Regions from separate parts of the Gordonia sp. 852002-10350_SCH5691597 genome, predicted to be linked through region 3. Evidence: riboswitches for the same ligand, from Rfam matches in the RefSeq annotation. Region 3 holds a riboswitch; each other region holds the start of a gene.
The links. A riboswitch is a leader RNA that binds a small molecule or an ion and turns the genes downstream of it on or off. The one in region 3 is predicted to bind cobalamin.

Region 1 (9,755 bases), on a different contig from region 3:
GCACACGACTCGTTGCACACCCGCCGCCACGGCCGCCTCGGCGATCGTGCGCGCAACCGTCGAGAAGAAGTCGACGGCTGTCGAACCGCGCGTCGTCATCACGTTGGTGCAGTCGATCACCGTGTCGGCACCCGCGCACGCCTCCCGCACGCCGGTTCCCGCATGCGCGTCGACTCCCGACGACCGTTGCGCGCGAACCACTTTCTCGCCTCGCCGTTCGAGGTCGTGGGCGAGAAGCGCACCGATCTCACCGCTAGCGCCGAATACCACCGTCGTCATCAGTCCTACCTCTCGCGGATCGTCTGTGTGCCTGCCTTCTCCAAGGGCAACACCGTCAACGCTAGTGGCAGATTGATCCAGAAATGAGGTTCAATCAACACGTAGTGTTCTGCGTCAATTCGGGAGGCGTGATGACAGGTGATCGATGGTCTGCGCTCGCCGAGCGACTCGGGACCGACCTCTATCTCGATCTGCAGCCCGATTTCGACGCACCCACTCGAGGCCGCAGCGCGCAACTCCGATCTCGGCTCGCAGACGAACTGCGCAGCGCCATCGCGGATGGCCGCCTCGCACCCGGCACGCGCCTACCTCCCTACCGGTCACTCGCCGCCGATCTCGGCCTGGCTCGCGGAACCGTCTCGACGGTGTACTCCGAACTGATCGCAGAAGGTTGGCTGACCGCGCGCCAGGGCGCAGGCACCACGGTCGCAACGGGTTTCGGTTCGCCGAGTTCCGCAGGCGCATCGTTCACGACCGTAGTGTCCGCACCGCGCGTCGCACATGACTTCTCCCTCGGCCAGCCCAACGCGTCGCAGTTCCCGCGCACCGCATGGATCAGGTCGATGCGACGGGCGATCTCGAGCGCCGACGACTCCGCCTTCGGTCCGACGCTGCCCAACGGCAGTGAACGGCTACGCGTCGCGCTCGCCGGCTATCTCGCCCGAGCGCGTGGCGTTCGTGCACATCCCGACCAGATCGTGTTGACCACATCGGTACTCTCGGCGTTGGAGCTACTGGGACGCAGTCTTTTTCGTGACTCCGTCGCGACCGAGGCGTACGGTCTGCCCTTCTTTCGAGACGCGTTCACACAGTACGGCGCGGTCGTGTCACCCATCCCGGTCGACCACGACGGCGCAGACGTGACAGCGCTGACCGACCTCGCGGTGAAGCCTCAGGCCGTCCTCGTCACCCCCAGCCACCAGTCCCCGATCGGGGTGTCGCTTGCTCCACATCGACGTGCGGCTGTAACCGAGTGGGCAAGGACGACAGACACATTCCTGATCGAAGACGACTACGACGGCGAACTGCGCTACGACCGCGAACCCGTCGGCGCGATGCAGGCACTGGCTCCCGACCACATCATCTACACGGGGTCGGTCAGCAAGAGCTTGTCACCCTCGGTACGCATCGGCTGGCTGGTCCTACCACCGGCGCTGGTCTCAACTGTGATGTGAGCCAAGGGAATGCGCGAACCGGATGCGAGCATCGTCGATCAGCTTGCCCTGGCCGACATGATCGAGACCGGCTCCTACGACAAGCACATCCGAAGCAGTCGACAGTTTTATCGACGCCGCAGGCAGGCACTGATCGAGCGGCTGGGCGCGCACGGGATCGCGACGATGGGCATCTCCGCCGGGCTCCATGCGGTGATACCCGTTCCCGTCGATGTGGAGGCGTCGGTACTCGCGGCAACTTACGAACGGGGATTCTCGCTCGGTGGACTCGACGTGCTGCGCCATCCGGATGCCCCGCGACTTCACGACGCCCATGGTGAGCCGACCGGAGGAATCCTCGTCGGCTTCGGCACGCCGCCGGTCTCGACATTCGACGCCGACGTGACAGCGCTCATCGAGCTACTCGAAGATCACTTGCCGAATCGCCGACTGCGCGCGGAGTAGTCGCGCAGCGCACGCAGGAAATCGACCCGACGGAACTCGGGCCAATAGGCGTCGGTGAACCAGATCTCCGAGTACGCGCTCTGCCACAGCAGGAATCCGGACAGCCGCTGCTCCCCCGACGTCCTGATGACCAGATCGGGGTCGGGCTGTCCCTTGGTGTACAGGTTGCGATCGATCGCCTCGACGGTGACCGCGTCGACGAGTTCGTCGACGGTCGCACCCGCCTCGGCCTTCTGCACGAGGACCGCGCGCACGGCGTCGGCGATCTCCTGCCGGCCCCCGTATCCGACCGCCACGTTGACGTTCATGCCCGACCTGTCGAGAGTGCGTTCAGCGGCGTTGCGCAGACGCTGGGCCGCGGTATCGGGGAGCTGATCGAGGGTTCCGACGATGCGAACCCGCCAGTGCCCGTCAGGGGTGGCGATCTCGTCGACGATGTCGGGCACTATCTCCATCAGCGCGTCGAGTTCGTCGGAGGCGCGCTGCAGATTCTCGGTGGACAGCAGATAGATGGTGACCGTCTCGATGCCCAGCTCGGCGCACCACTCGAGCATCTCGGCGATGCGCTGCGCGCCCACCCGATGTCCGTGACTGACATCTTCGAAGCCCGCCTCGCGGGCCCATCGTCGATTGCCGTCGCAGATGATCGCCACATGCTGGGGCAAGCGGTTCTCGTCCGTCAACTGGATCAGCCGCCGCTCGTACACGGAGAGCATCGGCCGACGCAGACGATCGGGTAGGAGTTTCATCGCGAACCAGATTAGACCTCACCTGTAAGGGCACACTGAATCAGGCCACGACATCCTCGGCGAGTTCTTCGGCCTCCTCCTCGGTGAGCTGGTCGCCCTCGTGCCGCCCGGCAGCGGCCGGACTCGCTTCTACCGCGCCATCTCCGACGTTTCGACGGTCCCGCAGCGCGACAATGCCGACCAGCGCGGCACCGACGACGAGCCAGCCGATGATCTTCGCGATGTCGCCCGCGCTGGAGACCTCGGGGAAATAGGCCAGGTTGCGCGATGCCTCGTTCAGACCCGCACCGATCCAGAAGTCATGGAGGACGGCGAAGAACTTCGGTTGCAGGGCAGGCGCGAACACGCCGCCGCTGGTCGTGAAGTTCAACCCGACGAAGATCGTGACCATCGCCAGCGTCGTGAATCGACCGATGAATGGGTGCAATCCGATCGCGAACAGCATGGTGGCCAGCGCGTAGAGGATCGACAGCCCGAAGATCTGCCACTGTGCACCCGGCAGGGCGTCGAACACCCACACGGCAATCGCCGTGGTCACCGCGGCAGAGATCACCGAGCAGACCGCCGCGAATCCGAGACGCACGCGAATCCTGCGTCCACCTGCGGCGACGGCGATCGCGATTCCACATCCGTACGAGCCGACGGTGAGTGCCACCAGGAAGAAGAAGATGCTCTGTCCGGATGGATCGCGCTGCGGATCGGCCTGCACGACGTCGACGATCTTCAGTGGTTGGTCCTTGGCGATCGTGATGCCGTTGAAGATCCGTTCGACCGTGACCGCTGTGGGATCCGACGCCGCTGTCGACACGTAGAGGACCGGAGTGTCGGCCTTCGGCTCGAAAGCCGCCGCGATCTCCCGGCGCTCGATGGCCCCGCGCGCCTCATCGGCGGTGGCAACGGTCCGGATCGAGACGCGGTCGCCGAGTTGTTGCTGGAGAGTCTGTGCGGTCACCTGGGTCGATGTACCGGCACCGACCACATCGATGCGCAGATCGTGCGGATCGGGCTTGTGGAATCCGCCGAGATAGGCGAGTGCCATCACGGCACCGATGACGAGCGGAACGGCGACGTGCGACGCGATGGTCTTGACCGACAACGCATGGGTGGGAGCAGCGGACATCGATTACCTTCTGGGCTAGTCGGGAACACGATCGTTCATCAGGAATGGTTGCAGAATGCAACTTGGATAGGTTGTAATATACAACTATGGCTTCACCCGAGCAACCCGATGCCGCCGAAGTGGTCGGGCAGGAATTGGTCACGCTGTCGCGGCGGCTGCGCAACGGCGCCCGCGACATCTACGCCGAGGGCGGCCTGACCTTCGTCGAGTTCTCCCTCCTCGCGCTGATCTCGGACAACCCGGGAATCAACGCGGCATCGCTGGCTCGGGCCGCGAACATCGACAAGTCGACGGCCAGCCGCCAACTCGGCGAACTCCGTCGCCGTGGCCTGCTGCGCCGCACGCAGGACGCGACGTCGTCGAGGTCGCAGTCGTTGGAGGTGACGCAGGAGGCTCTCGACACCCTGAGCGAGATCCGCCGACGCAGTGGAGACGCCATCGCACGCAGGCTCGACGCGTGGACGCAGGATGATCTCGAACTGTTCGCAACGCTGTTGCGCCGCTACAACGACGCCGACGCGACATGACTCCGATCGCCGTGACGACCGCCCTGTTCGAGCCGACGGGCGCAGCACAGCGTGCCACCGATCTCGCCCGCGCGGGTGCAGCGGGGGTGTTCACCTTCGAGGGTCCACACGATGTGTTCACGCCGCTCGTCGTTGCGGCGTCGGTGCCGGAATTGACCCTGCTGACCAACGTCGCAATTGCGTTCCCGCGCAACCCGATTCACCTCGCACACGCGGCCAACGACCTTCAGTTGCTCTCCGGCGGCAGATTTCGACTCGGTTTGGGTACGCAGATACGCCCGCAGATCGAGAAGCGGTTCGGCGCTGATTTCGACGACCCCGTGGGCCGCATGGCCGACAAGGTCGGCGCCATCAACGCCATCTTCGATACGTGGGAGACCGGAGCTCCGCTGCGCCATGAAGGGGCCTATCACCGTCACACCTTGATGACGCCGACCTTCAACCCCGGACCCAACCCGTTCGGTCGGCCGCCGGTATTCGTCGGCGCACTCGGGCCGTTGATGACCCGCGCCGCGGCAAAGCACGCCGACGGGGTGTTGGTGATGCCGTTTTCCACCGCCGACTTTCTGGCATCGACGACCGTCCCGAACATTCGACGCGGTCTCGCCGCACGCGATCACAGCCGCGGCTTCACCGTGATCCCCGAGGTGATCGTGTCGGTGGGCACCGACCACAGCGCCGCGCGACGACTCCTCGCCTTCTACGGCTCGACGCCCGCCTACCGGCCCGTCCTCGCAGCGCATGGCGCCGAGCGGCTGCAGCCAGAACTCAATGCGCTGTCGAAGCAGGGGCGGTGGGCTGAGATGGCCGATCTCATCGACGACGAGCTACTGCACACGATCGCCGCTGTCGGTGGTCCCGCAGACGTCGCACAGCAGATCCGGGCCCGCGTCGACGCATTCGACGCGCTGCGCGATCTCGACGTCCGCGTCGACGAGGTGTGCATCTATCAGCCGACGCCTATCGACGTCGACCAGCTCACAGCGATCATCGCCGCACTCGGCTGACAGCGTTCTCACACAAAGTTACGGTACCGTAGCTTACGTGAACTCAGCCCTGGTGACCGCTGTCGCCGACAGACCTCGCCTCCGCGGCGTCATTCATCAGTGGTCGGCCTACGTCTCAGTGGTCGCGGGTATCGCCCTTGTCATCGGCGCAGGCTGGCTACGTGGACCGGGAGGCGCGGTGGCCTGTGCCGTCTACGCGGCAACCGTCGTGGGACTCTTCGCGACCTCGGCGTCGTATCACCGCGTCGCGTGGAAATCGCTGAGCGCGCAGGTACACATGAAGCGTGCCGACCACTCGATGATCTTCGTGTTCATCGCTGGTACCTACACGCCGTTCTGTCTGATGGGTCTGCCGAGTCCGATGCGGTGGTGGGTGCTCGGCATCGTCTGGGTCGGCGCGCTCGCCGGTGTCGCACTGAAGATCGCGTGGCCTGGCGCGCCCCGCTGGCTCGGAGTCACGCTCTACATCCTGCTCGGGTGGGTCATCATCGTCGTCGCCCCGACGCTCGTCGCACATGTCGGTTGGCTCGTACTGATCCTCCTCGCGGTCGGCGGGGTCTTCTACAGCGTCGGCGGAGTGCTCTACGCACTGCGCTGGCCCAATCCCTGGCCGACGACGTTCGGCCATCACGAGGTGTTCCACGTCTGCACAGCCATCGCCGCGCTACTGCACTACATCGCGGTCTGGCTGGTCGTCGCGGCCTGAGCGCACCTCACCTCCGAGCCGCCGTCTGCCGACGGCCTGGTCAGAGCGACTGCGATCGCAAGTACTCGGCAAGCGCCGTGATGGTCTGCGGGTTACGCGGCCCCTCGACGAGCGCCGCATACGGAAACGAGATGTAGCGGCGCTCTCGCACTGCGGTTGTCTGCGCCATCAACGGTTGCGACTCGAGTTGCCGGATCTTGGCCTCGACGGTGTTCTGCGGCCCCGCCCCGTAATCGACGATGACGATGACCTGCGGATCGCGCTGCGCAGCCGCCTCCCATGATGCCGACGTCCAGGAGTCGTCGATATCGCCGAAGATGTTGCGTCCACCGGCTTCGGCGATGATCTGATCCGGTGCCGCATTCCGACCCGAGGTGAACGGCGTCGGATCGGCGCTGTCGAAGAGGAAGACCCGCGCTGCTGCGGACTCGGCAGGCGCCCCCACACGCGCAGCCTCGACTTGCTTGCGATAGTCGGCGGTCAGCGCCGCGGCCCGACCACTAACGCCGAAGATCTGCCCCAGATTCGACAGGTCCGCGTACAACGCATCGAGGGGTCGAACGACGCCGCGCTTGGTGGTGCCTGCCTGGCGACAGGCTTCGGTCAGCTGGTATGGCACGGCACCGGTCGAACGCACCCAGTCGGGGGTGACGCCGGTCGATTCCTTGAACCCGTAGTTCCAGCCCGCAAAGACGAAGTCGGGCCGCGCAGCGGCGATGATCTCCCGGGAGAACGCCGTGCCCAGTGACCTTGTCTTCTCGAAATCCGCTCGCCACGGAGATGATTCGATATCTCGCTCTTTGCCCTCGTACGTGGTGTAGCCGACCATCCGGTCGCCCAATCCGAGCGCGAACATCAGCTCTGTGATCCCCGTGTCGTTCGTCACCGCACGATCCGGTACACCGCTAACCCTAAGCGGTGCACCACAATTGGTTACCGTGACCTGCTCTCCCAACGATTCCGGAGTCGACGACTCGACGTCAGCGCCGCAACCGGAGACCACGGTCATCGCGGCAAGCGCAGACACGACGAGTGCGCGCGGTCTGCTGAGTGTTGTCCTGGTCGTAGGCGCTGTCATGAGTGCTCTTCCTCGGAGATGGCTTGTGGGACTTGGTCGTCGAAGATGATCTGCGGAACGCCCGAGCGGGGGTGGGCGACGACGTACGCACCAACGCCGTACCACTTGGCGATGTTCGTCGTGGTGAGGAGTTCGTCCGGTGGCCCGATGCACGCGATCGTCCCGTCGAGCACAACAGCGAGCGTGCTGCAGTACTGTGCCGCCATGTTGAGGTCGTGCAGCGCCGCAATGACGGTGACCCCGCGTCCGCGCGCCGCACCGAGGATGTCGAACTGGTGGCGGATATCAAGGCGATTGGTCGGCTCATCGAGGATCAGTACGTTGGGCTCCTGCGCGAATGCGCGCGCGATGAGTACGCGCTGCGCCTCTCCGCCGGAGAGCGTGGTGAACACACGATCCGCGAACATCTCGACGCCGGCCGTGGACATCGCCGCCTCGCACACCTGGCGGTCGCGGGCACGGGCCGCCGCACCCAGTTCGCGGTGCGGCAGCCGTCCCGTCGCGACAACCTCTGACGCGGTGAAATCGAAGTCGAGCGAGGTTGATTGGGTGAGCGCGGCGACTCGTCGTGCGTTCTCCCGCATACTCACCGCACGCACGTCGCGGCCGTCGACTCGCACACTGCCACCCAACGGTGCCAGCGCGCGGTAAACGCATCGAAGCAGGGTCGATTTACCGCTGCCGTTCGGTCCGATCACCCCGAGGAACTCCCCGGAGTCGACCGAAAACGATGCGTCGCGAACGATGACGGTGCCATCGATATCGACTGTGACCGCGTCGTACTCGACGGCACTCATGAGTCGATCCGGGTACGTCGACGTTGCATCAGCCCGAGGAACACCGGCACACCCACCGCAGCCGTGATCGCCCCGAGCGGAATCTCCTGCGGTGGAACGACAATCCGCGCCATCAGGTCGGCGACGACAAGGAACAGCGCCCCCAGCACCGGGGCGACGAGAATGATCTTGCGGTGATCCGCACCGACAACCATACGGGTCACGTGCGGCACGATGAGACCGACGAATCCGATTGCGCCGCAGACAGAGACGATGAACCCGGTCATCAGCGCGGCGATGACGAAGAGCTCGAGCCGAAACCGTGACGCCCGTATGCCGAGCGACGCGGCGACCTCGTCGCCCATCGCCAGCGCGTTGAGTTGTCGTGCTCTCGCTGCGACCACACCTATCCCGATGACCACCACGACCGCGACCAGCGCAACCGAATGCCATGTTGCCGCAGCAAGACTGCCGAGCAGCCAGAACATGACACTCCGTGCGGCATCACCCACCGGACGTAAGAAGATGAGCACAGTGGTCAGAGCCGAGAACCCGTATCCCAGAGCGGTTCCCGTCAACACGAGCCGCAGTGGTGTGAGACCTCCGCCACGCTGTGCAATTCCGAAGACGAGCAACGTCGCCACCAGTGCGCCGAGGAATGCCGCGGTCGGCAACGCATACAGGCCGAGACCCGAGAAGACCCCGAACAGCACGACGGCGGTGGCTCCGACCGACGCACCCGACGAGATCCCGAGCACATAGGGGTCCGCCAGCGGATTGCGCACCATCGCCTGCACGATCACGCCGACCACCGCCAAACCGGCACCCACCAGCGCTCCCGTCAGCACCCGTGGCACACGCGAGTCCACGACGATCCAGTACGACGCGGCGTCGACCGACGAGACCGGTCCCCCGGTGATAGCTGCCCACACCATCCGCAGCGATACGGACCAACCGATCCCCACGGTTCCGTATGCGACGCCGCACGCCGCGGCCACGACGAGCGCTACACCGCAGCCGATGACCACGGAGACCGGTCGCGCCCAGGTATCCCGAGGGTTCGCAGTGCGCGCCGACATGTCCGCCCTCCTGATCAGCCCGGAGCGGGTACAGCAGATGTCGCCACGCGGGGTCGACGAAGACCACGCGAGTTCAACACCGACCATGTCCCGCGAAGTCGATGGGACCGCCTGCGCCCGGCGGCCACGTCGGCAGGTCTTCGGACTTCGGACACGGCACGTGATGTGCCACCTACCGACGATCGCTTCCCGAGCCGCAGGCCCAGTGCTGTTGAACGCCTTCGTTTCCGTTACCGCTGCGGGGCAGCTCTGGATTCTCACCAGATTCCCTCTTGGCTCTCACCGACGATCTCGGCTGGAGAACCGACGCCGCTGCAGTGTAACAACGGTCTCGAATCGGACATATGGCGCATGCGGTTTCACGAACTTCACCATCCCATCACCGCGATGCCGACGGCGGGTAGGACGACGTCCATCCTCTCTTGGTCGGGTGGCGGCATGCCGAACATCTCACCTCGCCCGTCACTGGCCGACCTCCGGATCGATCGGGACAAGACCCTCCACGCCGGCACCACCCGCCGACGATTTCTCACCTGGGCGGGCGTCGCGGCCGGTATCGCAACCGTCCCCGCACTTTTCACGACCGACGCGGCGTCGGCTCCCCCGCCACGCCGTGGCAGTGACCTGTTCACGCTCGGTGTGGCATCAGGCGATCCGCTTCCCGACGGCGTGGTCCTGTGGACACGGCTGGCCGCCGATCCGCTCGCCCGCGGCGGAGCGATGGGCCTGCTTCCGGTACCGGTCGAGTGGGAGATCGCCACCGACCATGGGATGCGCCACGTCGTCGCGCGCGGCGTCGAAGTGGCGACACCGGA
Region 2 (9,755 bases), on a different contig from region 3:
CGGTCTCATCACGCCGCGTACGTCGGTTCTCGTCGTCGGCGACGCGCGCAGCAACGGTTTCGATCCGCAAGTCGATCTGTTCGCCGAGCTGGCCAGGCGCGTCCATCGGGTGGCCTGGCTCACCCCCGAGCCGCGCCGCTACTGGACCCAAACAGGTTGCGCGCTCGATGAGTACTCACTGCATTGCAGTGGCGCGGTGAGCGCGCGCGACGGGACAGAACTGATCGAGAAGGTCGACGAACTCGGCTCAGCACTGGCCTGACACATCGCTATTACGCCAGCAGCCCCTTTGCCACGTGTGTCACCTGGATCTCGTTGCTGCCGGCGTAGATCATCAACGACTTCGCATCGCGCGCAAGCTGTTCCACGCGATACTCGGTCATGTAGCCATTGCCGCCGAACAATTGCACTGCTTCCATCGCGACCTCGGTGGCCGCGCGAGACGAGTAGAGCTTCATCGCCGACGCCTCGGCAAGCGACAGCGGTTTACCCGCCTTCGCTCGTTCGAGTGCGTTGAACAGCATGTTCTGCACGTTGATCCGTGCGATTTCCATCTCGGCCAGCTTGAGCTGGATGAGTTGGAACTTCCCGATCTCCTGACCCCAGAGCGTGCGCGACTTCGCATACTCGATCGAAAGTCGTTGCGCCTCATTGATGATGCCCATCGACAGTGCGGCGATACCGATCCGTTCAGCGGTGAAGCCCGCCTTGACGCCACTGTCGCCACGACTACCCGATCCGACGTCCTCGGTCTCGCCGAGCAGCCGGTCGCGACCGAGGCGAACGTTGTCGAAGAAGAGCTCACCGGTCGGCGAGCTCATGATGCCCATCTTCTTGAACGGCTTGCCCTGGGTGAGGCCTTCCATGCCCTTGTCGAGGACGAAGGTGAGCACCTTGCGTTCACGCATTGGGGTGCCATCGCCCTCGTCGAGCTTCGCGAACACGACGATCGTGTCGGCGTACGGACCGTTGGTGATGAAGGTCTTCTGCCCGTTGAGGATGTAACCGTCGCCATCGCGGCGGACCGTCGTCTTCATGCCACCGAGTGCGTCTGAGCCGGAATCCGGTTCGGTGATCGCCCAGGCACCGACTTTCTCGAGCGTGACCAGCTCGGGGAGCCACCGCTTCTTCTGTGCGAGTGTGCCTTTCGACCGGATCGTCGACACCGTCAACCCGACACTGACGCCCATCGACACCACCATGCCGAGGCTCGCGGCCGCGAGTTCCATGTTGAGGATCAGCGCCATCGAGTTCATCATGCCGCCGCCGGAACCCCCGGAACCCTTGGACTTCGACTCGCCCGCGGCCTCTGCGTCGAGCTCCTTCTCCAGGCCCTCGCGTGCCATTGCGTCGACGCCGAACGACGTCATCAGCTTGCGCAGGATGTCGTACGGCGGCAACTGACCGCTCTCGAGTTCGTCGGAATGCGGGCGGATCTCCTTGTCGACGAACGACCGCACCGCGTCGCGCACCATGAGGTCTTCCTCGGACCACTCGAACATTGCCACCCACCGTTCAACGCCGGAAATTAGAACACGTTCCATACTGTGTCAGCCCCGATCCCAACTTGTCCAGCGGCGGCCCTCGCGGGCTCGCTGGACGCGCGAGCGGTCGATGAGATAGGCAGAGAGCGTGAACGATCACGTGTTCGCCGAGTTCGGACCGTTCTTTGCGACCGACACCCACGCAGCCGCGGCACCAGTCGACGGGCCGTGGTCGACTCTGGCTGCGGCACTGGCGAATCCACGACGCATCGACAGCCGCGTCGAAAGGGTCCGGAAGGCTCTGGCTGCGGGCGCGGCGTCGAACGTCTCACCTCGCGTCGCGGCGTCGGTGACTCACCTTGGTCTCGTCGCCAGGCTGCTTGCACCGGCGCTCGCTGCAGCGGTGATCGGCACCCGCCTGTCCCTCGACCCCGCAGACGTCTGGTGGCAGGACCATCTCGGCGGGCCCTTCCCCCTATCCGTCGTGACGGTCGACGCGAAGCCTGCGCTCGACGACGGGTTCCCTCGCGCCGTCGACGACCTCACCGCACTCTTCGACGCGTCGTACCCGGTTGGGCCACACGTCCTCGGCGGCAACATCGCGTCGGCGATCAACTCGGCGGTGCGCATGATCGGTACCGCCCGGCCAGAACTCGCCGACGCGGCCCGACGCCACGCCGACCTTTTCCTCGCACGCCCCGACATCGAGGGCGGATACCTGCGGGCCGGACCGAGTTTCCGACGACGCAGCTGCTGCCTGATCTACCAGGTATCGGGCGATCGCACAGCCGTGTGCGGCGACTGCGTGCTGTCCGGATAAGCCAAACGCGGCCCGAACTTGCGAACGCGGCTGGTGTACCAGCCGCGCCTGCCAACTCGAGCCGCGTTTAAAGGAGCGTCAGGCGACCGTTTGCGTCGCGGGGTCGTCGACAACCTGCTTCGACGACCGCGAGCGCGACATCGCGCCCAGGACCAGCGCGAACACCGCGGTGAGCACCGTCCACAGGATCACCTGGTTGGCGATCGCGTAGACGCGGAAGTCGCCGATGACGTCGCCCGGGAAACCTGGGAACACGATCTGGCCCGCGTCGTTGGTGACCGGCGTCGGTACCTCGTCGAAGCTCGGCAGCAACGCGATCGCGACGGTGACCACTACCAGGTAGCCGACGCCGCCCGCGATCGCACCGAGCAGCCCACCGATGCGTGGACGCAGCCACAGCGCGAAGACGACGGCCGCGATGATCGCGATTACCGACACCACGGTGATGGTGAGATAGGCACTCGACCTGTCGGCGATGGTCTCGTCGTTGCCGACAGCCGGCGGGTTGGCCGGATAGGCGAAGTACGGGACGCCGAAGAAGGCCACGAATCCGAGCGCGCCGAGCGCGGCCGCCGCCCAGCGCGGATCGGTCGCGGGGTATCGCAGTCCGAGGTAGGTCCACAAGACCGTGAACCCGACCGCGAAGAACGCGCCCATCGCGATCGCGAAGATCACGGTGCCGACCCCGGCCCCGATGTTTTCCTGCACCGACCTGGTGAACACCTCGTGCTCGTGGCCGTGTTCGCCGCTGAGCATCTCCTCGGCGTGGCTGCGACCCTCTTCGTAGTCGATCGCCTTGGCGACCACCGGCTCGATGAAGATACGAGCGAACACATACGCAAAAATTCCGGCGATCAGGCCTGATAGCAGGCCCGCGCCGACGAACTTCTTCTCCATTGTTCTGTTGTCTCCCGGGTCAGATCAGTGGCAGGGGAAGCCGAGGAAGTGGCGGGAGTCGTGCACGAACTCGTGGATGTGGGTGTCGCTGCCGAACACCGACCAGGCGCCCTGGTCGTACCCGATGAAGTAGTAGGCCAGCGCGGCGATGAGCACAGTGGCGGTGAGCCAGAGCGCGGCCGAAGCGACCGAGAGATTCGGTACGGCGAGCGCAGCGGGCCGACGTTCGGCCTGTGATGAGGTGGCAACCATTGAGAGGGTTCCTTCCGGGATGACGCGTCCCTGACGTGGAGCAATGTGGCCTGGTTGCCACGTCCTGACTCGTCGCGACAGGTCGCTTCCCGTCGGACTTACAGTGGCGCGACCGTCCCGGATTCTCACCGGGTTCCTGGCAACCAGCGTGGATCGACTCTATACCAGGTTCTCGCCGCCGGACCAGCACGTCGCACCGCACTGTCAGACCCGTGCGGAACAATGGAAGAGTGCCCAGCTCGTCCTCCATCCTGAACCGCTTCACCGACCCGACGCGTCGGTGGTTCGGCGGCGCCTTCCCCGCGCCGACACCCGCCCAGCAGGGCGCGTGGAAAGCCATCGCCGACGGCGAGAACACCCTGGTCATCGCGCCCACCGGCTCGGGCAAGACCCTGTCGGCGTTTCTCTGGGCACTCGATTCACTTGCCGCCCGCCCCGATCGGTCCAAGGGCACGCGCGTCCTCTACATCTCCCCACTCAAAGCACTGGCGGTCGACGTCGAGCGCAACCTGCGCGCGCCACTGGCGGGCATCACACGCGCCTCGCAGGAACTCGGGATCACCGAACCGTCGATCACCGTCGGCGTGCGCTCGGGCGACACCCCCGCCGCCCAGCGTCGACTCCTCGCCAAAACGCCACCCGACATCCTCATCACCACGCCCGAGTCGCTCTACCTGATGCTCACCTCGTCGGCACGGGAAGCGCTCACCACGGTCGAGACGGTGATCGTCGACGAGGTACACGCCGTCGCAGGCACCAAACGCGGCACGCACCTGGCGCTGTCGCTCGAACGCCTCGACGAACTGCTCGACTCTCCGGCGCAACGCATCGGACTCTCGGCGACGGTCCGCCCGCCCGAGCTAGTCGCTGAGTTCCTCTCCGGCTCCCGTCCGTGCACCATCGTGCGGCCAAAGGCGTCGAAGACCTTCGACCTCCGCGTCGACGTCCCGGTACCCGACATGGCCAACATCCCGCCGCCACCGGATGCACCGGATGCGGATGAGCTCGACGACGCGTTCTCGCCGACCGCGGGTTCGCTCTGGCCCTACGTCGAAGCGTCGATCGTCGATCTCATCGAGACCAACCGTACGACGATCGTGTTCGCCAACTCTCGACGGCTCGCCGAGCGTCTCACCGCGCGGCTCAACGAGATCCACGAGCAACGCACCGAGCCTGGCCGCGAACCACCACGCAACGACCGCGTCGGTGGCGGCGCACCCGCAATGGTCATGGCCTCGGGGGCCACCACCGGCGCCGCGACTGTCCTGGCCCGCGCACACCACGGGTCGGTCTCCAAGGAGCAGCGCGCCGAGATCGAAGACGACCTCAAGAGCGGCCGCCTGCGCTGTGTGGTCGCGACGAGTTCACTCGAGCTCGGCATCGACATGGGCGCGGTCGATCTGGTGATCCAGGTCGAGACACCACCCTCGGTGGCCAGCGGGCTGCAGCGGATCGGACGCGCGGGCCACCAGGTCGGCGAGATCAGTCAGGGGGTTCTGTACCCCAAGCATCGCACCGACCTGATCGGCTGCACGGTCGCCGTCTCGCGGATGCGTGCGGGCGCAATCGAAGAGCTGCAGGTACCGCGCAGTCCACTGGATGTGCTTGCGCAACAGACGATCGCCGCGGCCGCTCTCGACGTGCTCGAGGTCGACGAGTGGTACGAGATCGTCCGCCGCGCTGCGCCGTACCGGGAGTTGAGCCGGTCGATCTACGAGGCGACACTCGATCTCATCTCGGGTCGCTTCCCCTCCGACGAGTTCGCCGAACTACGTCCACGTGTCACCTGGGATCGTGATGCTGGCACACTGACCGGTCGCCGTGGTGCGCAACGACTAGCGGTCACCTCTGGCGGCACCATCCCCGACCGTGGGCTCTTCGGTGTGTTCATGGTCGGCGAAAAGTCCAGCCGCGTAGGCGAACTCGACGAGGAGATGGTCTACGAGTCGCGCGTCGGCGACGTCTTCGCGCTCGGCGCGACGAGTTGGCGAATCGAGGACATCACCCACGACCGCGTACTCGTCTCACCCGCATTCGGTCAGCCCGGCCGCCTCCCGTTCTGGATCGGCGACGCACAGGGACGCCCGGCCGAACTGGGCGCGGCGATCGGGAAGTTCGTCGGCTCCATCGCCGACGAGGCCGAACTCGACCGTCAGGCAACAGAACTCGGGCTCAGCGAGTACGCACGCGACAACCTCGCGTCGATCATCTCCGAGCAGCGCGACGCGACCGGACAGGTACCGACCGACCGGACCCTGGTCATCGAGCGGTTCCGCGACGAGCTCGGCGACTGGCGCCTGATCCTGCACTCCCCCTACGGTTTACGCGTACACGCGCCGTGGGCGTCGGCGATCTCCGCCCGCCTGCAGGCCACCCTCGGACTCGACGGTGCGGTCACCGCATCCGACGACGGCATCATCGTGCGCCTCCCCGACACCGACGACGAACCGCCGGGCGCCGCAGTCTTCGTCGTCGATCCCGACGAGATCGAGCAGATGGTCACCGACGCCCTCGCCGACTCGTCGATGTTCGCCTCACGATTCCGGGAGTGCGCGGCCAGAGCCCTGCTACTCCCCCGCCGCGACCCCGGCCGTCGGGCACCGCTGTGGCAGCAGCGCCAGCGCAGCGCCCAATTGCTCTCCGTCGCATCACAATTCCCCGACTTTCCGATCATCCTGGAGACGGTCCGCGAATGCCTGCAGGACGTCTACGACCTGCCGTCGCTCACCGACCTCCTCACTCGCATCCGATCGCGACGTGTTCGGCTGATCGAGGTCGAGACCCCGGAACCGTCGCCGTTCGCGGCATCGCTGCTGTTCGGCTACGTCGGAGCGTTCATGTACAACGACGACGCCCCGCTCGCCGAACGTCGCGCCGCAGCACTCTCCCTCGACACCGCGCTCCTCGCACAGCTACTCGGGCGCGTCGACCTGCGCGAACTGCTCGATCCCGCCGTCATCGCCGCCGTGGTCGCACGGCTGCAACGCCTCGACGAGCACCGCAAGGCACGCGACGCCGAGGATATCGCCGACCTGCTGCGGTGGCTCGGTCCGCTCACGACCGACGAGGTGGCGCTGCGGTATCGGCGCGACGACGACAGCCCTGCGGCGCTTGACGTGTTGACCGAGCTGCATCGACGCGGCGCGATCATCTCCGTGAGCATCCGGGGCGTGCCGCTGTGGGCGGCGGTCGAAGACACCGCGCGCCTGCGCGACGGCTTGGGAGTTCCTGCGCCACTGGGTGTTCCGGCAGCTTTCACCGAGTCTGTTCCCGATCCCGTCGGCGATCTCGTCCATCGGTACGCGCGCACGCACGGCCCGTTCACCGTCGACGAGGCCGCCGAGTCGATCGGAATGGCACCCGCGGTGGTGCGCGACACGCTGATTCGCCTTGCCGCCGAACGCAAGGTCGTCGAAGGCGACTTTCTACCCGCCACCGACGACGACCCCGACGGCAGCCCCGCGTGGACCACACAGTGGTGTCACAGCGACGTGCTCGGGCAGATCCGACGAGGCTCACTTGCCGCGAGCCGAGCCGACGTCGCACCCGTCGACGGCCCGACCTTCGCCAGATTTCTCGGAGCGTGGCAGCACGTCGCCGACGACGAAAGGCTCACCGGAGTCGACGGACTCGCGGCGGTCCTCGACCAACTGGCGGGCCATCAGCTCCCGGCGTCGGCGTGGGAGTCGCTGATCTTGCCGAGCAGGATCAGTGACTACCGGCCGGCCATGCTCGACGAACTCCTCTCCAGCGGCGACTTCATGTGGGCGGGTCACGGCCGGATCGGCTCCACCGACGGCTGGATCAGCTTCTTCCCCGCCGACCTCGCACCGCTGTTCGTACCGACCGAGGTCGAGATCGACACCACCGAGATCCACACCCGCCTCCTCGACACCTTCGGCACCGGGGGCGGACTGCGCTTCGCCCAACTGCTCGACGACGCGTCGACGGAGAGCGAAGCATCGCCGGGCGCCACCGCGACGCGCCAGCAGGTCGAGGACGCCCTGTGGGACCTCGTCTGGGCCGGTCACGTCAGCAACGACACGTTTGCGCCGGTCCGTGCGTTGCAGGCGCCTCGCCGCACCTCGTCGTCGAGTCGGTCCATGCCGTCACACCGATCGCGCGGTCAGGCTCCGCGCCTGCGGCCCGGACGGTTGAGCACGCGGCATCTCCTCTCGCAGACAGGCGGCGCCACGACGCCCTCCACGGCAACCGGTCGTTGGTTCGCAACCCCTACAGCGCTGCTCGAGACCACTGTCGCGACTCAGGCCCTGTGCGACCAACTGCTCGCACGCTACGGGGTCGTCACCCGGGGCAGCGTGACGGCGGAGGACGTCGTCGGAGGATTCGCACGAATCTACAAGGCGCTCAACATCTTCGAAGACAGCGGCCAGGTGCGACGAGGCTACTACGTCGACGGCCTCGGCGGTGCCCAGTTCGCGGGCACCTCCACCGTCGACCAATTGCGCCGCCACGCCCTGACCGACGACGCACCGGGCAGTCACCGCGCACCGAACACCGCGACGGTTCTGGCCGCCACCGACCCGGCCAATCCGTATGGGGCAGCGCTGCCCTGGCCAGACACGACGCCCGGCGCAGGCGGGCATCGACCGGGCCGCAAACCAGGCGCCCTCGTATGTCTCGTCGAGGGCGAACTCGTCGCATTTGTCGAACGCGGCGGGAAGACCGTGTTGACCTTCAGCGACGACGTCCCCGCATTAGAGGCCATGGCAGCAGCGCTCGCCGACATCGTGCGGGCCGGTCGTGTCGCCCGCCTGACCATCGACTCCATCGACGGCGTCACCGCGTTGCGCTCCGACCTGCAGCGGGTGCTCGTCGGCGCCGGATTCGCGACCACTCCCCGCGGCCTCCGAATGCGATACGGACAGCATGCCTGAGGGCGACACCGTCTACCAGGCCGCAGACCGTCTCCGTCGCGCATTCGATCAGACCACGTTGGAGCGCACCGACTTTCGCATTCCGTCGCTGGCCACCACCGACCTGCGCGGCGGACGGGTCGCCGCGGTCCGCTCCCGGGGCAAACATCTGCTCATCGACGTCGTGCCCGCGGCGGCGACTGCGACGTCGGCGCCCGATGGCGTCAGCATCCACAGCCACCTGAAGATGGAAGGCGTGTGGCACGTACATCGCGTCGGCACCAAGTGGCGCCGACCCGCGTATCAGGCGCGAATCGTGTTGCAGGCAAACGGGTACGAGGCCGTCGGCTTCGAACTCGGGATTCTCGAGCTACTTCCCCGTGCCGCCGCCGACCTCGACTACCTCGGACCCGACCTTCTCTCCGACGACTTCGACGCCGCGCGCGCCGTCGCCAACATCGAGGCACGGCCGGACGCGAAGATCGGCGAGGCGCTACTCGACCAACGGCTCATGGCAGGTGTCGGCAATGTGTACCGGTGTGAGGCGTGCTTCCTCCGGGGTGTCCGACCCGACCGACTCGTCGCCGACGTCGACGTGCCACCACTCGTCGACCTGTGCCGAAGAATGTTGTGGGCCAACAGGCTTCGCACGGCACGCACCACCACCGGTCGCACCGGACACAATGCGCGCACCTGGGTCTACGGACGAATCGGGCAACCGTGCCGACGATGCGGAACGCTCATCGCCCGCGAGTTCTGGCGCGACCGGCCGGACTCGACCAGCGAGGATCGGGTCGTCTACTACTGCCCGCGGTGCCAGAGCTGAACGTCGGCGCCTAGACCGGATACCGCTCCGGCTCTGGCCCGAACTCGAAGCGACGCGCGCTGACCTCGTCCGGCACGATCTCGACGTAGTTGTACTTCAACGTCGGGATCAGCGGGCGCAACGGGGCCTCGTCGGCCTTGGCGATCTCGGCGCCGGTGGTCAGAATTCGCGCCGACCCCTTGACCACGACACTCCACCCGCCGTCGTCGTCGTAGGCATCGGCCTCGAAGGCCACCTTGCCGTTGACGGCGAGTTCGGCGAGCTTGGTGCCCTCCGCTGTGCGCATCAACACGCGACCGTCACCGGCGAAATAGTTGATGGGAAAGATGTCGGGCTGGCCACCGACGCTCAACGCGATCCTTCCGACGTCGGAGGTGGCGAGCAGCGCCCATGCCTCGTCGACGGGAAGCTCGTGAATGGGATTGTGCACCATGGCGTCTCCTCTGCTCATGAATCCATTGTCACGCCGCCGAGGCGCCGGGCGAAGGGCATTTGGTCCTGTTGCGAAAGCGTGCCATTCAGTCCGGAATCGGCACCGGTTCCAGGATGTCGACCCGCGACTCAGGTGCAGCGGCACGCAGCGCGTCTGCCGATTCGTC
Region 3 (9,755 bases):
TGGTCGCCGAACTGATTCGACGCGGCACCACGGTCGAGGGCGCGAGTGACGTCGACTTCGAACTGACCGCTGTTGCACTCGTCGGTGCGGGAGAGGCTGTCGCAGACCGCATTTCGGAGGGCGATGTCGATATCGACACTGCCACAGACCTTTTGGTCGGTATCACCTGGCGCGGACTGAAGGGCGTCGGCCGGGGCGGTGGCGTCGGCGACGAGGGTGCCACGGCGTAGCGACCGCACGTCTCACGTCGGTCGAATCTCTCAACCAGTCCTCGACCCGCGTCGCAACACAAAACTGCCGCCTCCCCGATACCCCGGAGAAGCGGCAGTTCTGGTGCTGTTACCCGCCCGCGATGGTCACGCCCCTCGCGTGGTGGCGGTCAGGTACGGATAACCCTTGCGCCGGTTGAGGATCGCGATGTCGAAGTTGCCGGACGATTTCCCGCCGACCCCGTCGATGCGTCGGACATAGAGGTTGACCTTCGCCGGAAGCAGGATCGGCTTACCCCACTTCACGGCGTAGGTGACGTGGTCGGGCAGCTGCGGCTCGACGTTGGCGATTGCTGCTGCGGCACTCCACATTCCGTGCGCGATGGCCTTGGGGAATCCGAACGCCTTGGCGCTCAGATCGCTCATGTGGATCGGATTGCGGTCGCCCGATGCCGCGGCGTACTCGCGGATGCGGCCGAGATCAACCGACAGGATCGCGTTCGGCGGCGGCGGAGCCTGTTCACGCGGCGCGGGGCCGCGTGGTTCGTCGGACAGGCTGGTGCGCTGCTGCGAGAGGAACGTCGCCACCTGGCGCGTCACCGGCTCGGTGCCGACGCTGAACTCCGACACCATGTCGACGAGAATGCCCTTGCGGTGTTCGCGCAGATTCTCGGCATGCGTCTCGATGGTCAGCGGCTCGTCGACGCCGATCGGACGGAACCGTTCGATGGTGTTTTCCAGATGCACCGAACCGACTGCGCCGAAAGGGAAGTCGCCGTCGGTCATGATCTTCATCGCGAGCGGGAACTGCAGCACGAACGGGTACGTGATCGGTAGCACCGGACCGTACTGCTGTCCGGTCGCGAGCGTATACGCGTGCAGGCGGTCGGGGTCGACACGCACGTTCTCGAGGCGATATCGCCTGTCCGGTAGCGGAGTGTCGGGACGCACCGACCCCGACTTGCCGATCACCGGCAGCATGGCGGTGACGGCCTTCGAATACACGTCGAGCGTGCTCGGAGGGCCGTCGAGTGTGATCGTCTTGCTCATCAGGCCCCCAGGAATCCCTGGCCGCAGACGCGAACCACGTTGCCGGTGATGGCGTTGCTCGCCGGGTTGGCGAAGTAGGCGACGGTCTCCGCGACGTCGACGGTCTGGCCGCCCTGCTGCAGCGAGCTCATCAGGCGGCCGGCCTCACGGGTGGCGAGCGGAATCGCCGCGGTCATCTTGGTCTCGATGAAGCCTGGCGCCACCGCGTTGATGGTGATGCCCTTCTTCTTGAGGAGCGGCGAATAGGCGTCGACGAGGCCGATGACGCCTGCCTTCGACGCGCCGTAGTTGGTCTGGCCGCGATTGCCCGCGATGCCCGCGATGGAGCTGACGTCCACGACGGCGCCGCCGGAACGCAGCGCGTCTTTCTCCACGAGCGCGTTCACAAGTGACTGCGGCGCAACGAGATTGACCGAGATCACCGAGTTCCAGCGGCCCTCGTCCATGTTGGCGAGCAGCTTGTCGCGCGTGATTCCGGCGTTGTTGACGATGATGTCGATGCCGCCGTGACGCTCGAGTGCGTGCTCGGCGAGCTTGCTGCCGGCGTCGGGTGCGCTCACGTCGAGCGGGAATGCGGTGCCGTTGACCTTGTTCGCGGTCTCGGCGAGTGCTTCACCGGCGGCGGGGATGTCGGCGCAGATCACGTGGGCGCCGTCACGTGCCAGCACCTCGGCGATGGTCGCGCCGATACCGCGCGCGGCACCGGTGACAACCGCGACCTTGCCGTCGAGCGGCTTGTCCCAGTTGGCGGGAGCGACCGAATCGTCGGCGTCGACGCGGATCACCTGGGCATCGACGAACGCCGACTTGGCCGAGAGCACGAAGCGCAGCGTCGACTCGAGTCCCGTGACACCGGTCTTGGCGTCGGGGGAGACGTAGACGAGCTGAACGGTCGACCCCTTCAGCAACTCCTTGCCGAGCGACCGCGTGAAGCCCTCGAGCGCGCGCTGGGCGACGTGCTCGTCGGGGTCGTCGATGAGCTCGGGAGTGGTGCCGAGCACGACGAATCGCGCGCAGGCCGCCGTCGAGCGCATGACAGGCTGGAAGAACTCGTACAGCGCGCTGAGGTCGGCTGCCTTCTTGATGCCCGTCGCATCGAAGACCAGGCCGCCGTACTTGTCGGCGCTGCGACCCGTGGTCGCGTTGTGGATCAGGGTGTAGTCAGGAGTGGAGAGGATCTCGCGGACCGGCTCGACGAGTCGGCCGTCGCCGCCGAGCAGCACCGGACCCGGAAGCGGCGGCTCCGACGGCTTGTACCGACGCAGTTTCGGGGGCACCGGGAGTCCTGCCTGCTTGGCAATGAACGATCCGGGGCCGGAATGGACAAAACTCGAATACAGACCGGCGGTTCCGTTGGAAGCCACGTGAATCTCCTCTGATCGTGATGTGCGGCTCATGTGCAGGTGAATCGATGAGTCAGTTGTCGGGTAGTCGACGGACCCGGGGTCCGCAGCAGTTCGACAACTAACTTACTCTGGAGTAAGAATACGCTATAAGTGTCAACCCTCATCCCTGGGAGATCCAAGTGGCTTACACACCCAAGACTCGCGACGAGCGTCCGGTCGCGATCCTCGGCGGCAACCGCATTCCGTTCGCACGCCAGGACAAGGCATACGCCAAGGTCGGCAACCAAGACATGTTCACCGCGGCCCTCGACGGCCTGGTCAGCCGCTTCAACCTCCAAGGCGAGCGCCTCGGCATGGTCGCGGGCGGTGCGGTCCTCAAGCACTCGCGTGATTTCAATCTCATCCGCGAATGCGTGCTCGGATCGCCGCTCTCGCCGTACACCCCGGCCTTCGACATCCAGCAGGCGTGCGGCACCGGCCTGCAGGCGATCACGGCTGTCGCGGACGGCATCGCGCGCGGTCGCTACGACGTCGCGGTCGGTGGCGGCGTCGACACCACGTCCGACGCCCCGATCGGTGTCTCTGAGGACCTGCGACTGTCGCTGCTGGAGGTCAACCGTGCGCGGTCGCCCAAGGACCAGGTGCTCGGGATTCTGAAGGCGCTGCCCAATCTCGGTATCGAGATCCCCAAGAACGGCGAGCCGCGCACCGGCATGTCGATGGGCGAGCATGCGGCCATCACCGCCAAGGAATTCGGCATCAAACGCGCCGACCAGGATGCACTGGCCGCGGCGAGCCACCAGAAGATGGCAGCCGCCTACGACGCGGGCTTCTTCGACGACCTGATCACCCCGTACCAGGGCCTGATCCGCGACCAGAACCTGCGCGGCGACTCGACCGTCGAGAAGCTCGCCAAGCTCAAGCCGGTCTTCGGTGTCTCGCTGGGTGACGCCACGATGACCGCAGGCAATTCGACGCCGCTCACCGACGGTGCGTCGACCGTGCTGCTCTCGTCCGACGAGTGGGCACAGGAGAAGGGCCTGCCGGTGCTGGCCTACTTCGTCGACTCCGAGACCGCGGCCGTCGACTACGTCAACGGACCCGACGGACTGCTCATGGCTCCCACCTACGCGATCCCGCGTCTGCTCAAGCGCAACGGCCTGACGCTGCAGGACTTCGACTTCTACGAGATCCACGAGGCGTTCGCGTCGGTCGTCCTCGCGACGCTGCAGGCGTTCGAGAGCGAGGAGTACTGCAAGGAGCGACTCGGACTCGACTCCGCGCTCGGCTCGATCGACCGCAGCAAGCTCAACGTCAACGGCTCCTCGTTGGCGGCGGGCCATCCGTTCGCGGCGACCGGTGGTCGGATCGTGGCCCAAGCTGCCAAGCAGATCAAGGCCAACGGTGGCGGACGCGCGCTCATCTCGATCTGTGCCGCGGGGGGCCAGGGCGTCACCGCGATCATCGAGGGCTGAGGCTTCCTACCGAGCCTCCCTAGAGAACCATCCTTCCTGTCAGTTCGGTCAAAGGTTTTCCAACGGGCTGTAACGAATCGGGAAGCAGGGTAGATATACGTGTTAGCTCCGGTTGAGCTGTCAGACCCCCGACCCGACAGCTCAACCGGAGCGCCTGCTTTTCCCAGGTCAGAAGCGCCCACTCCCGGAGCTCGACCTGACGGAGCGAGCGGAGCCCACCTCGCCCGCGTCTGAAATGTCCTGTATGACTGACAAAGTGTTCACCGCCTCCGCACGTCGTCGACGTGTCGGTGCGCGACTGATCACCGGTGTGGTGCTTCTCACATCTTTGGTTCTGGCCGTCGATCTGGTCGTCACGAGTTCGCATTCGGCCCGCGGCGCGACCACGGCGGGCCTCGACGTCGGAAACCTCTCACGCACTCAGTTGACCCCGGCGCTCACGCAGCTGCAGAAGCGAGCCGTGCAGCCCGTCACGATCAGGACCCCGTCGGGAACCGCGGCGGTGGCGCCGCACGAACTCGGGCTGTCTTTCGACGCCGACGCGACCACCGAGCGTCTGATGCGGCAACCGCGGAGTCTTTTCGACCGCATTGCGTCGCTGTTCGGACGTAGCCAGGACGTCGAGCCGGTCGTCCACGTCGATCGCTCACGCTTGAACTCGACGCTCGATGCGCGCAAGGCCGACTTGGAGAAGGCCGCCGTCGAGGGCGGTGTTCGGTATCGCGGTGCCACTCCGGTCGCCGAGATGCCGAGCAAGGGTCTGCGCGTCGTACGTGAGCGTGCTGCCGATGAGCTCGCCGATCATTGGCTTGACGACGCCGGCCCGATCGACCTCCCCATGGAGCCGTTCTCGCCGACGGTATCGGCGGAGACGGTGCGTCGAACTGTCGACGGTCCGGCCACCCGCGCGACGTCGGCGTCGCTGGCGATCACCGGAACCGACGGCGCGCGCACCCGGTTGAGCCCCGACGACCTCGGCTCGGTGCTGCGCTTCGAGGCTGACGGTCGCGGCGGGCTCGTCGTACGCGCCGACGAGAAGGCGGTGTCGAAGCGTGTAGGCGCAGATCTCGCCCGTACCGAGCGGGCCCCGGTCAGCGCGACGTTCCGTCTGAGCGGCGGCAGCCCACAGGTGGTGCCCGCCCGCGACGGCGCACGCATCGACTGGCGAAAGACAACACAGACCATCGTCGACGCCGCGCTCGCCGACGATCGCCCCGACACCGTGAGCGCCACCTACCAGGTACGCAAACCGAAGGTGACGACCGACAAGGCCAAGAGCCTCGGTGTGAAGGAAGTGGTCTCGGAGTTCACCACGGGCGACTTCTCGTCGGCGTCGGGCGAGAACATCCGGCTGGTGGCCGAGCAGGTCGACGGCGCCGTGGTGCTCCCGGGCGAGACGTTCTCGTTGAACTCCTACACCGGTCCACGCGGTGAGGCGCAGGGTTACGTCACGTCGACGATCATCGATCACGGCAGGCCGTCGAAGGCGGTCGGCGGTGGGATCTCGCAGTTCGCGACCACGCTGTTCAACGCGTCGTACTTCGCGGGCCTCGAGGATGTCGACCACACCGAGCACAGCTACTACATCTCGCGGTACCCGGAGGCGCGTGAGGCGACGGTCTTCGAGGGCGCGATCGATCTCGTCTTCCGGAACAACACCCGCCACGGAATCCTGATCGAGACCGGATGGACGCCCTCGAGTGTGATCGTGCGCATGTGGAGCACCAAGACGGTCGACGTCGAGTCGATCACCGGCGACCGCTACGCCTACACCTCACCCTCGGTCGTCGAGTTGCCTCGCGGCGACGAATGCTTGGCCGACAACGGGATTCGCGGCTTCACGACGTCGAACACTCGGGTCATCTCCGACGCCGCCACCGGCGCCGAGATCAGCAGGCACACACGCACCGTGAAGTACGACCCCGAGCCGATCGTCCGCTGCGTCTGACCATCGACTGTGCGCTCGGGATTGCCGACTGTGCGCTCGGGATTGCCGACTGTGCTCTCGAGAGCGTCGACTGGGTATCTCGCGTCGGGTATTTCACGCCAGGGAAACGGCGACTACGAGCGCGACGAGTGCTGTCGTCTGCAGTGAGCTGTGGTCTTCCCTGCACGGCATGTGCACGCTCGCTCGTCGGCACCGACTCGATCCCGCACTGGTCTCGCGGCGGCGCGACCTTCTCGTCGCCATGTTCACCGATCGGGCATCGTGAACCGATCAGGCTCCGTGAACCGATTGGGCTCCGTGAACAGATCGGGCTCCCTGAACCGATCGGGCTCTGTGAACCTCTGACGATTCGTGCTCCCGAGCGATCGCTCGGCCCCGCTGTTATCCGCGACACAGTTCGTCGTAGGCTGGCCACGTGGATATCAACGGAGCAAGTGCAATCGTGACGGGTGGGGCGTCGGGTATCGGCGCCGCAGTGGTTCGCCAGTTGGCCGCCAAGGGCGCGAAGGTCGTCGTCGCCGACCTCAACGCCGACAAGGGCGGACTGCTGGCCAAGGAAGTGGGCGGCGAGTTCGTCTCGGTGGACGTCACCGACACCGCCGAGATCGAGACCGCTGTCAATCAGGCGAGCGAGCTCGGCCCGCTCCGTGTGCTGGTCAACTCGGCGGGCATCGGCTGGGCGCAGCGCACCGTTGGCAAGGACGGCGAGTTCGCCTCGGCCCACAACCTCGACGCGTACAAGAAGGTCATCGCGATCAACCTGATCGGCACCTTCGACGCGATTCGTCTCGCGGCCACCGCGATGAGCCGCCTCGAGCCCACCGAGACCGGAGAGCGCGGCGCGATCGTGTCGATGGCCAGCGTCGCAGCATTCGACGGACAGATCGGTCAGGCCGCGTACTCGTCGTCGAAGGGTGGCGTCGTGGGCATGACGCTCCCGGTCGCGCGCGACCTGTCGGCCGTCGGCATCCGCGTCAACACCGTGGCACCCGGCCTGATCGACACCCCGATCTACGGCTCGGGCCCCGACTCCGACGCATTCAAGGCCAACCTCGGCAAGAACGTCCTGTTCCCGAAGCGTCTCGGTGAGCCCGACGAACTCGCCTCGATGGTCATCGAGTTGGTCAGCAACTCCTACATGAACGCCGAGGTCGTCCGCGTCGACGGCGGAATCCGGATGCCACCGAAGTAGTCGGCGCACAGGTGTAGGTCGTGTGCTCGTGTGTGGATGGCGGGGTGCCGCAACACCCCACCATCCACACAGATCCTGCCTTCGGGGGTCGGATAACCTCGAAGGTGCAGTCGGTTCGTCCGTCCGGCCGTGTGGAGCCCCGACGCGTGGGCGGATGACGAGACACCACAATGTGTCGAGGGGAACCCGGTGCGAATCCGGGACTGTCCCGCAACGGTGAGTCGACGCCCCGCCGCGTCGACGAGTCCGATCACTTGCCGCTGTGCCGGATACGCCGTATCCGGCGGTTTGTCTGCCTCGAGGATGAGCGCGCGGCACTCCGACTACCCGGCTGGGTGGGGCTCTTGCACATGAGGGTTCGTGGGCGTGCACGCGTGATCGTAGGGCGGACGCCATCCGAACCGATCGAAAGTGTGCAGTATCCCGATGACCGGTATAGCCACGTCCCAGGCGGGAAGCCTTCCCCGCACGAAGCGACTCGTCGATGCCAACAAGGCACGTCAGGAGTCAGCCGACGGACTCCAACTCCACACGAGCGCAGACTTCGAGTCGCTGCTCGCCGACGAGGTCGCCGCGCTGGTGAAGCGCCAGGTCGACCTGGGGATCACAATTCCCGGCGACGGCGAATACGGAAAGTCGATGTCCAGCAACGTCGATTACGGTGCCTGGTGGTCGTATTCGTTCAACCGGCTCGGTGGCCTCGAACTAACCGACGGCGGCCCCTTTGCTGACGAACCGAAACGTTCGACGCCGGGCCACGTGAGGCTCACCACCTTTCCGGATCGTCGTGACTGGACGATCTTCGCCGACGCCTATCACGATCCGGAAAGCGGCATCGCGGTGGGAGAGCGCGGAGCACTGTTCCCGACTGCTACCGGTCCGGTCACCTACACAGGTCACGACGCGATCGCCGCCGATATCGCGAATTTCACAGCGGCGCTTGCCGAATCGGATCAGAAGACAGGATTCATCACATCGCTTTCGCCTGGCTCGGCATCGCGGATCGGCAACGACTACTACTCGACCGAAGAAGAGTTCATCTGGGCCTGTGCCGACGCCATGCGTGAGGAATACAAGGCGATCATCGACGCGGGCCTCATCCTGCAGATCGACGATCCGTCGATCGCGGAGAACTGGGATCAGATCAACCCGGAACCGACGATCGAGGACTATCTCGCATTCACCCGCATCCGCGTCGAAGCGCTCAATCATGCGCTGCGGGGTTTTCCGGCCGAGCAGGTGCGTTTCCACCTGTGCTGGGGTAGCTGGCACGGGCCGCACACCACCGACCTCGAATTCCGTCACCTCGTCGATCTGATGCTCGAGATCAACGCGGGCACATACTCATTCGAGGGCGCCAACGCGAGACACGAGCACGAGTGGAAGGTCTGGCAGGACGTCACGCTTCCCGACGGGAAGAAGATCGCTCCCGGTGTCGTCAGTCACGCAACCAACGTGGTCGAGCATCCCGAGCTCGTCGCCGACCGGATCGAACGCTTCGCAACCCTGGTCGGGCCGGAGAACGTCGTCGCGTCGACCGACTGCGGACTCGGCGGTCGTATCCATCCGCAGATCGCGTGGGCCAAGCTCGAAAGCCTCACGCGTGGCGCAGAGTTGGCGTCTGCTCGGCTGACCTGAGCTGCCGGGCGGGGCCCTGACCGCTCTGTGTCGCGCTCGCTCATCGGAATCTGGGCATTTCCACCATTTTTCGGTCCAGGGTGAACACCGTCATCCGTGAGGTGTTCGCGGTGGCGATGATGTTCTCCATGCGTTGATTGGGAATGAGTGAACGAACCGCCGCGCGCAACCGCGGATTCGCGTCGACGCGTTGGCGGTCCTTGCTGTCGAGCACCAGCATCCCTTGGTAGAGGCGCTGATACGAGGTCAGTCCCTCGGGTGTCCAACCAGGCCGGGGCGTCGGTGCGAGGTAGCCGATGATGCTGGCGCACGTGCCGTCGACGCAGAGTTCGTAGTTCGCGGTGTCGGTCGCGTAGTCGAAATTGCGCGTCGTCAGCGTCCATCCCGACTTGTCGGCGTATCGGTAGTTCACGTCGGCGCCGGGAACCAGCGTGAGCGAGCTGGTGTCTCCCGCCTGGTTGTCGAGTAGTGGACGCGCGAGTGAGTAGCCGCTGACCGGCGCGAACGACCACGACGTGTTCGGGTCGATCGGCTTGTACCAGTATCCGTTCTGCCCGTTGCGTCGTCCTTCGACACGGAGTTCGCGCTTGTCTGACGAGAAGCCGGTTTGCCGGATGGTGATGGCCGACGTGATCTCGCCGGGCACCTTCGGCTGCCGGACCCAGGCGGGAGGAGGCAATTGGAACTTGGCGTAGGCCTGCGGAAAGACGCTGCGCAGGAACGGATACTGTGCGAAGAAGCCCTCGAAGTTGTTCGGGGCGCCCTGTAGATTCCTTTGGTTCTCCGGGGTGTAGGAGAAGAAGAGGGTGTCGGCTCCGGAGATGTCGAAATCCCACAGGCGTGTATACATGTCGCCGTAGTCGTTGATGACGAAGGTTGTCGAACCCGACGACGACA

Region 1: another riboswitch for cobalamin. It lies ahead of A5777_RS23645 (FecCD family ABC transporter permease); the one in region 3 lies ahead of A5777_RS06015 (cobalamin-independent methionine synthase II family protein).
Region 2: another riboswitch for cobalamin. It lies ahead of A5777_RS23360 (CbtB domain-containing protein); the one in region 3 lies ahead of A5777_RS06015 (cobalamin-independent methionine synthase II family protein).

The regions. Positions count from the first base shown of each region.
Region 1 is NZ_LZMO01000309.1:266-10,020, reverse strand. Features, by position in the region: gene A5777_RS23690 (SDR family oxidoreductase) at 1-279, opposite strand, end outside; gene A5777_RS23685 (aminotransferase-like domain-containing protein) at 411-1,454, shown strand; gene A5777_RS25765 (hypothetical protein) at 1,464-1,898, shown strand; gene A5777_RS23680 (isoprenyl transferase) at 1,865-2,647, opposite strand; gene A5777_RS23675 (hypothetical protein) at 2,688-3,767, opposite strand; gene A5777_RS23670 (MarR family winged helix-turn-helix transcriptional regulator) at 3,854-4,294, shown strand; gene A5777_RS23665 (TIGR03617 family F420-dependent LLM class oxidoreductase) at 4,291-5,301, shown strand; gene trhA (PAQR family membrane homeostasis protein TrhA) at 5,339-6,007, shown strand; gene A5777_RS23655 (ABC transporter substrate-binding protein) at 6,048-7,085, opposite strand; gene A5777_RS23650 (ABC transporter ATP-binding protein) at 7,082-7,882, opposite strand; gene A5777_RS23645 (FecCD family ABC transporter permease) at 7,879-8,940, opposite strand; cobalamin riboswitch at 9,055-9,263, opposite strand; gene A5777_RS24495 (PhoD-like phosphatase N-terminal domain-containing protein) at 9,292-9,755, shown strand, end outside.
Region 2 is NZ_LZMO01000305.1:12,273-22,027, reverse strand. Features, by position in the region: gene madC (MadC family VWA domain-containing protein) at 1-262, shown strand, start outside; gene A5777_RS23375 (acyl-CoA dehydrogenase family protein) at 273-1,502, opposite strand; gene A5777_RS23370 ((2Fe-2S)-binding protein) at 1,633-2,304, shown strand; gene A5777_RS23365 (CbtA family protein) at 2,383-3,201, opposite strand; gene A5777_RS23360 (CbtB domain-containing protein) at 3,226-3,453, opposite strand; cobalamin riboswitch at 3,476-3,630, opposite strand; gene A5777_RS23355 (ATP-dependent helicase) at 3,684-8,351, shown strand; gene A5777_RS23350 (DNA-formamidopyrimidine glycosylase family protein) at 8,344-9,156, shown strand; gene A5777_RS23345 (pyridoxamine 5'-phosphate oxidase family protein) at 9,167-9,589, opposite strand; gene A5777_RS23340 (glycerol-3-phosphate dehydrogenase/oxidase) at 9,675-9,755, opposite strand, start outside.
Region 3 is NZ_LZMO01000084.1:6,307-16,061, forward strand. Features, by position in the region: gene A5777_RS05985 (TetR/AcrR family transcriptional regulator) at 1-230, shown strand, start outside; gene A5777_RS05990 (MaoC family dehydratase) at 357-1,259, opposite strand; gene A5777_RS05995 (3-oxoacyl-ACP reductase) at 1,259-2,623, opposite strand; gene A5777_RS06000 (acetyl-CoA C-acetyltransferase) at 2,785-4,080, shown strand; gene A5777_RS06005 (VanW family protein) at 4,325-6,028, shown strand; gene A5777_RS06010 (SDR family NAD(P)-dependent oxidoreductase) at 6,444-7,220, shown strand; cobalamin riboswitch at 7,352-7,496, shown strand; gene A5777_RS06015 (cobalamin-independent methionine synthase II family protein) at 7,647-8,858, shown strand; gene A5777_RS06020 (hypothetical protein) at 8,899-9,755, opposite strand, start outside.